3 regions of the Mesorhizobium delmotii genome follow, and region 1 is predicted to be linked to each of the others. Evidence: predicted binding sites of a transcription regulator. Region 1 holds the regulator's gene; each other region holds the start of a gene.
What was found. The regulator PhoB, encoded in region 1, activates phosphate uptake and scavenging genes when phosphate is short. The targets are predictions, from matches to a motif close to TGTCATNNANCTGTCAT.
Positions count from the first base shown of each region.

Region 2: the regulator PhoB is predicted to act here: its motif matches at 799-815, upstream of BQ8482_RS30055 (RNA degradosome polyphosphate kinase).
Region 3: the regulator PhoB is predicted to act here: its motif matches at 1,418-1,434, upstream of ppk2 (polyphosphate kinase 2).

Region 1 covers NZ_FUIG01000043.1:143,159-145,426, reverse strand. Annotated here, with positions in the region: gene BQ8482_RS26205 (ROK family protein) at 1-766, shown strand, start outside; gene phoB (phosphate regulon transcriptional regulator PhoB) at 963-1,652, opposite strand; gene phoU (phosphate signaling complex protein PhoU) at 1,669-2,268, opposite strand, start outside.
Region 2 covers NZ_FUIG01000051.1:20,452-22,719, reverse strand. Annotated here, with positions in the region: gene BQ8482_RS30065 (FAD-dependent monooxygenase) at 1-397, opposite strand, end outside; gene BQ8482_RS30060 (zinc-finger domain-containing protein) at 414-659, opposite strand; gene BQ8482_RS30055 (RNA degradosome polyphosphate kinase) at 977-2,268, shown strand, end outside.
Region 3 covers NZ_FUIG01000018.1:56,231-58,498, forward strand. Annotated here, with positions in the region: gene BQ8482_RS10445 (dihydrofolate reductase family protein) at 1-201, shown strand, start outside; gene ppk2 (polyphosphate kinase 2) at 410-1,330, opposite strand; gene BQ8482_RS10460 (aldo/keto reductase) at 1,590-2,268, shown strand, end outside.

The sequences.
Region 1 (2,268 bases):
TGCGCGCGCCATGTTGTGGTCGCCGATCACGCCGCAGACTAACATCGCCTTCGCCGACATTCTGGAACGCGAGTTCGGCATCCCGGCCATCATGGAGAACGACTGCAACATGATGGCCGTGGCGCTGCGCTGGCGCGAGCCGGATCGCTACCGCGACGATTTCATCGCCATCCTGCTCTCGCACGGCATCGGTATGGGGCTGGTGCTGAAGGGCGAACTGTTCACCGGCACCCATTCCTCGGGCGGCGAATTCGGCCACATGATTCATCGGCCGGGCGGCGCGCTTTGTCGCTGCGGGCGGCGCGGCTGCGTCGAGGCCTATGCCGGCAACTACGCCATCTGGCGCAACGCAAGGCAATTGAGCGAGAACGCAGAGCCGGTCGCCGATGTCAGCGACGCCGAGATGCGGGCACTGGCGGCCCGGGCGCGCCAGGCGGACGGACCGGAGCGCGAAGCCTACCGCAAGGCCGGCGAAGCGCTCGGCTTCGGGCTCGGCAGCCTGTTCGCGCTGATCGATCCGGCGCCGGTCGCCATGGTCGGCGCCAACGCTGCCGCCTTCGACCTGATCGAGCCGGCCCTGCGCGAGGCCATCGCCCAGACCGCCGGCGGCCATCATTCGGGTTCGATTTCCTTCGACACCGAGACGAACGAGCTGCCGCTGATCCGCGAAGGCTGCGCCTTGCGGGCGCTGAGCTTCGTCGACCAGGAGATTTTCGCGCCGGGCATACAAGGGAAGTCCGGCATGATCAGGAAGCACGTGGCCTGACTCCGAAAGGCAAGGAACAACGGCGGATTGCAACTTGGGGATGTGTTGAGATTCAGGTCAGGCCGCGCCGGCTCGAAGACGGGCGCGAGCCGACCAGACTGCGTGAGTTCCGAGAACCGGAACGGAGCGTACTTTTGGGTACGTACCGGAATCGCAGGAAATCGCCGGTCGCAGGCCGGCATCACCTGAATATCAGCTAGTCTTCCCTGATCGCATAGCCCGCGCCGCGGATGGTGCGGATGACATCGGGCATGCGACCATTGTTGACCGCCTTGCGCAACCGTCCGACATGGACGTCCACCGTGCGCTCGTCGATGTAGATCGTCTCGCCCCAGACATTGTCTAGCAACTGGCTGCGCGAGAAGACCCGACCCGGGTGCCGCATCATGAATTCGAGCAGCCGGAACTCGGTTGGCCCGAGCCGGATCTCGCTCTTCTTGCGATAGACCCTGTGCGATTCGCGATCGAGCATGATGTCGCCGACCTTCAGCACGCTGGACAGCACTTCGGGCTTGGCGCGGCGCAGCAGCGCCTTGATCCTGGCCATGAATTCCGGTGTCGAGAACGGCTTGACCAGGTAGTCGTCGGCCCCTGTCGAGAGGCCGCGCACCCGGTCGCTCTCCTCGCCGCGTGCGGTCAGCATGATGATCGGCAGCCGCTCGGTTTCGGGGCGCATCCGAAGGCGTCGGCAAAGCTCGATGCCGGAAACCGCCGGCACCATCCAGTCGAGCACCAGAAGATCGGGCACGTTTTCCTGCAGCCGGATTTCGGCCTCGTCGCCGCGCGTCACCACCTCGACCTGATAGCCTTCGGATTCCAGATTGTAGCGGAGGAGGACGCCCAGCGGCTCTTCGTCCTCCACCACCATGATGCGTGGCGCGATCATCGACCGGTCACCCCCGTCATGTCGCCGGCGCCGACATCGTCGTTTCGTCGAGCTTCGGGCGATCCGCCGGCAATTGCTGCCCGGTCACGACATAGTAGGCGTTTTCGGCGATGTTGGTGACGTGATCGCCGATACGCTCGAGATTCTTGGCGCAGAACAGAAGATGCGTGCAGGCGGTGATGTTGCGCGGATCCTCCATCATGTAGGTCAGGAGTTCGCGAAAAACCGCCGTATATTTCACGTCGATCTTCTGGTCGTCGGCGCGCAGTTCTTTCAACGCGCCGGCATTGCGCGACACATAGTGCTCGACCACGCCGCGGAGCTGCACAAGAACGAGATCCGCCATCGCGTCGATACCGTGCGAGAGATTACGCGGCGTGGCGCTCTGCCCGACTGCGCTGACCCGCTTGGCTATGTTCTTGGCCAGGTCGCCGATGCGCTCGAGATCGCCGGCCATGCGGATTGCGCCAACCACGGCGCGCAGATCTTGCGCCATCGGCTGCCGCTTGGCGATCAGCGTGATCGCACTATCGTCGAGTTCGCGCTGCCGCGCATCCATGATGGCGTCGTCCGAGACGACGCGCTGCGCCATCGCATTGTCTGATGCAAGCAACGC
Region 2 (2,268 bases), on a different contig from region 1:
CGCCGGTGGCGAGACTGATGTCCGGCTGCTCGGCAAGGCGCGCCATCAGCGCGTCTTGCAGGTCAGCCCGATGAGCGACGAGATAGGGCGCCTGCCAGCGCCTTTCGGCTGCTTCGCCAAGCGGCACCCGCGCCAGCTCGCGCAGCGTGGCCGCCTCCTTGAGCACGACCGCCTCCGGCCGTACCGCCGCCGGCAACAGCCGGTCGAGCACGCCGAGCTGGCGAAGGATGCGCGTCGCGTTGGGTGAGAGCTGGATGCCGGCGCCGGCCGCTTCGAGGCGCGGCGCCTGTTCGAACAGCCGCACCAGATAGCCGCGCTCGGAAAACGCCAGCGCCGCAGTCAGTCCAGCGACGCCGGCTCCGGCGATAACCAGCTGCCGGGACCGGGTGTCGTCCATGGGGATGGCGTGCGCGTCAGGCGGCCTGGTCGATATAGAGGCATCCCGCAGGCTGCGTTTCCGTCGTCTTCAGCTTTGGCGAATAGCGATAAAGCGTCGAGCAATAGGGGCAGACCTTTTCATTGTCGTCGCCCATGTCGAGAAACACATGCGGATGGTCGAAAGGTGGGTTGGCGCCGGTGCACATGAATTCCTTGACGCCGATGTCGATCGCCGCATAGCCCGCATCGTTCTGGAAATGGGGAATGGAACCGCCTGCCATCGTCGTCTCCTTTATTTGCCGCATGACCCCGGATCATGCGCAAAATCAAAATTCCACCGCGACCTTTGCGCGTCCAAAGGACGCGCCGCGCTGTACCTGGATTGCATCTGGATCATAAGCAGTCTCTTTGCAAGATCGATGAAATCAAACTGTCGTAAAAGCCTGTCACAGGATAAGCTAAGCCGGTTAAGGCATGGTCCGAAAACCGAATTCGGTTTCGCTGGGGATCATGCGTAGCTTAAGTGGTGGGAGCGTCCTTTGCGCGTCCGCAAAGACGCGCCACGCTGTGGCCAGCGGGTGCGAAACGAGCAGGAACCATGAACGAACTAAAGCCGGTGCAGAGCGAATTCACCACTGTCGAGGTGGCGAGCCCAGAGGGCGGCAACCCGGACCGCTTCGTCAACCGCGAGTTTTCCTGGCTGCAATTCAACCGCCGCGTCCTCGAGGAATCGCTGAACGCCAATCATCCGCTGCTCGAGCGGGTCCGCTTCCTGTCGATTTCGGCCGCCAATCTCGACGAGTTCTTCATGGTCCGTGTGGCCGGTCTCGCCGGCCAGGTTCGCGAAGGTATCACGCTGAAGAGCCCGGACGGCCGCACCCCCGAACAACAGCTGGAACAGTTGCTGCGCGAGGTGGAGCGCCTGCAGGAGGACCAGCAGAAGAGCCTTTCCGCGCTGATGCTGCTGCTCGACAAGGAAGGCATCGAGAGCATCAGCCGCGATGCGCTGACCAAGGACGAGAAGACCTGGCTCGAGGATCATTTCCAGGAGCAGGTGTTTCCGGTGCTCACACCGCTTTCGATCGACCCGGCGCATCCGTTCCCATTCATTCCCAATCTCGGCTTCTCGATGGCCCTGCAACTGCGCCATCGCAGGAATGGCGAAGAGATGAGCGCGCTGTTGCGTCTGCCGGTGGCGCTGAAGCGCTTCATCCGCTTGCCTGACCGCAAGCGTCATGTCCGCTTCATTCCGCTGGAAGAGGCGGTCGGTCTCTATATCGGCAAGCTGTTCCCCGGCTACGAAGTCAAGGGCTCCGGCACGTTCCGCATCATCCGCGACAGTGACATCGAGGTCGAGGAGGAGTCCGAGGATCTCGTGCGCCTGTTCGAGACGGCGCTGAAGCGCCGCCGCCGCGGCTCGGTCATCCGCATCGAATTCGATAAGCTGATGCCGGCCGAACTGCGCGAGTTCGTCGCCGGCGAGCTTGGCGTCTCGTCGAGCCGCATCAGCGTGCTCACCGGTCCCCTGGCGCTCAGCCAGATTTCCGAGATCGTCGCCATCGCCCGCGACGATCTCAAGTTCACGCCCTATAATCCGCGCTTTCCCGAGCGCATCCGAGAGCACGGCGGTGACTGTTTCGCCGCCATCCGCGAGAAGGACATCATCGTTCATCACCCCTACGAGTCCTTCGACGTGGTGGTGCAGTTCCTGCGCCAGGCGATGGCCGACCCGGAAGTGGTGGCGATCAAGCAGACACTCTATCGCACCTCGAACGACAGCCCGATCGTGCGCGCTTTGGTCGACGCGGCGGAGGCCGGCAAGTCGGTAACGGCGCTGGTCGAGCTCAAGGCGCGTTTCGACGAGGAAGCCAATATCCGCTGGGCGCGCGA
Region 3 (2,268 bases), on a different contig from region 1:
CGGCTCGGCGGTGGCGTCGCCACGATCCGGCAATATCTCCAGGAAAAGCTCGTCGACGACATGCATCTGGCGATATCGCCGATGCTGCTCGGCTCAGGCGAGAACCTTTTTGCCGGCATCGACATCCCCCGCCTCGGCTACCGCTGCAGCGAGCAGGTCGCAACGCCGAATGCCACGCATGTCATCATCGAGCGCGCGTAGTGCTGTGATGATAAAGCAGCCCCCTCACCCGGATTGCCAACCGAATTGCGAAGAGCAATTCGGGGCAATCCGACCTCTCCCCGGGGGGAGAGGAGATCGCCAGCGCTGGCGCCAGCCTCTTCTCCCCAGCGGGGAGAAGGTGGCCCGAAGGGCCGGATGAGGGGGCGTTCTCAGGCGCGGCAGTGCGCTTCTGGCGAGAACTCTGGCCTCAATACTTCTCAGGCACGTACAGTTCGCGCGGCAGCACCTGGCGCTCATATTCGGGATTGAAGACGCGCTCCGGCAGTATGATTTCCTCGTGCGGGACTTCCTCGTAAGGCATCTGCTTGAGAAGATGATCGATGCAGTTCAGCCGTGCCCGCTTCTTGTCGTTGCCCTCGACGATGAACCAGGGGGCTTCGGGAATGTTGGTGCGGGCGAAGGTCTCTTCCTTGGCCTTGGTGTACTGCTCCCAGCGCACGCGCGACTGCAGGTCCATCGGCGACAGCTTCCACTGCTTCATCGGATCATGGATGCGCATCTGAAAGCGCATCTGCTGCTCCTCGTCGGTGATGGAGAACCAGTATTTGACCAGGGTGATGCCGGAGCGGACCAGCATGCGCTCGAACTCCGGCACGTCGCGAAAGAACTCCTCGACCTGGTCCCGCTCAGCGAAGCCCATTACACGCTCGACACCGGAGCGGTTGTACCAGGAGCGGTCGAACAGCACGATCTCGCCGCCTGCCGGCAGATGCGGGACGTAGCGCTGGAAATACCATTGCGACTTCTCGCGCTCGGTCGGCGCCGGCAAGGCGACGACGCGGCAGATGCGCGGATTGAGCCGCTGGGTGATGCGCTTGATGACGCCGCCCTTGCCGGCCGAGTCGCGGCCCTCGAAAACCACCACCAGCTTCTTCCTGGTGTAAGCCACCCAGGACTGCAGCTTGATCAATTCGGATTGCAGCGTGATCAGGTCGCGAAAATATTGGAGGCGATCCATCGAGGGCGGATGCGCGTTCTTGTAGATTTTGGCGATTTCCAGCGACAGCGCCGGTTCCGACATTTCCAACTCGTAGTCCTCGTCGAGCATGTCGCCTAGCTCCGCTTCCAGCCAGTCCTTGGCAGGAGAATTCTGTTTTGCTTCGGTCATTTATGCTGCTCCGCGTGCACGCCCTGTCGGCGTCCGGCCTGCCAGCCAAGATCGAACACCTTGAGCCGACTTGCATACAGGCCGGCAATGACGGTTTTATTTCAGCCGGCCTGTGCGCCGGTGCGCCCAAATCCGTGAGATGCGATCAATCCGCCCCCCTTGGCATGGGCGACAAGCGGCTCAAATTGTCCTACAAATGCCACGTTCCTTCGGGCAGCCTTCGAAGCAGCCCTTCTCAACGCAATTGCGAGGATCTGATATGGAATACCGCACTCTCGGCCGTTCCGGACTGAAGGTTTCGACGCTTACCATGGGTACCATGACCTTCGGTGGCGCCGGCGCATTTTCGGCGGTCGGCAAGACCGATCTCGACGAGGCGCGCCGGATGATCGACCTCTGCATCGATGCCGGCATCAATCTCATCGACACCGCCAATGTCTATTCGAATGGGCTTTCGGAAGAGATCATCGGCGAAGCGCTCGGCGGCAAGCGCAAGCGCGATGTACTGATCGCCTCCAAGGCGCGCATGCGGATCGGCGACGGTCCCAACGACGAAGGGCTGTCGCGCTACCATCTGATCCGCGAGTGCGAGAAGAGCCTGAAGCGCCTCAGGACCGACGTCATCGACATCTATTTCCTGCACGAATGGGACGGCACGACGCCGCTCGAGGAGACCATCGCCGCGCTCGATACGCTCGTCAGCCAGGGCAAGGTCCGCTATGTCGGCTGTTCCAACTATTCCGGCTGGCAAGTGATGAAGGCGCTGGGGATCAGCGACCGCCAGCACCAGCCGCGCTTCGTCACCCAGCAGATCCACTACACGCTGGAAGCGCGCGAAGCCGAATATGAACTGCTGCCGATCTCGGTCGACCAGGGGCTTGGCGTGCTGGTGTGGAGCCCGCTCGCCGGTGGACTGCTGTCCGGCAAATACAACCGCG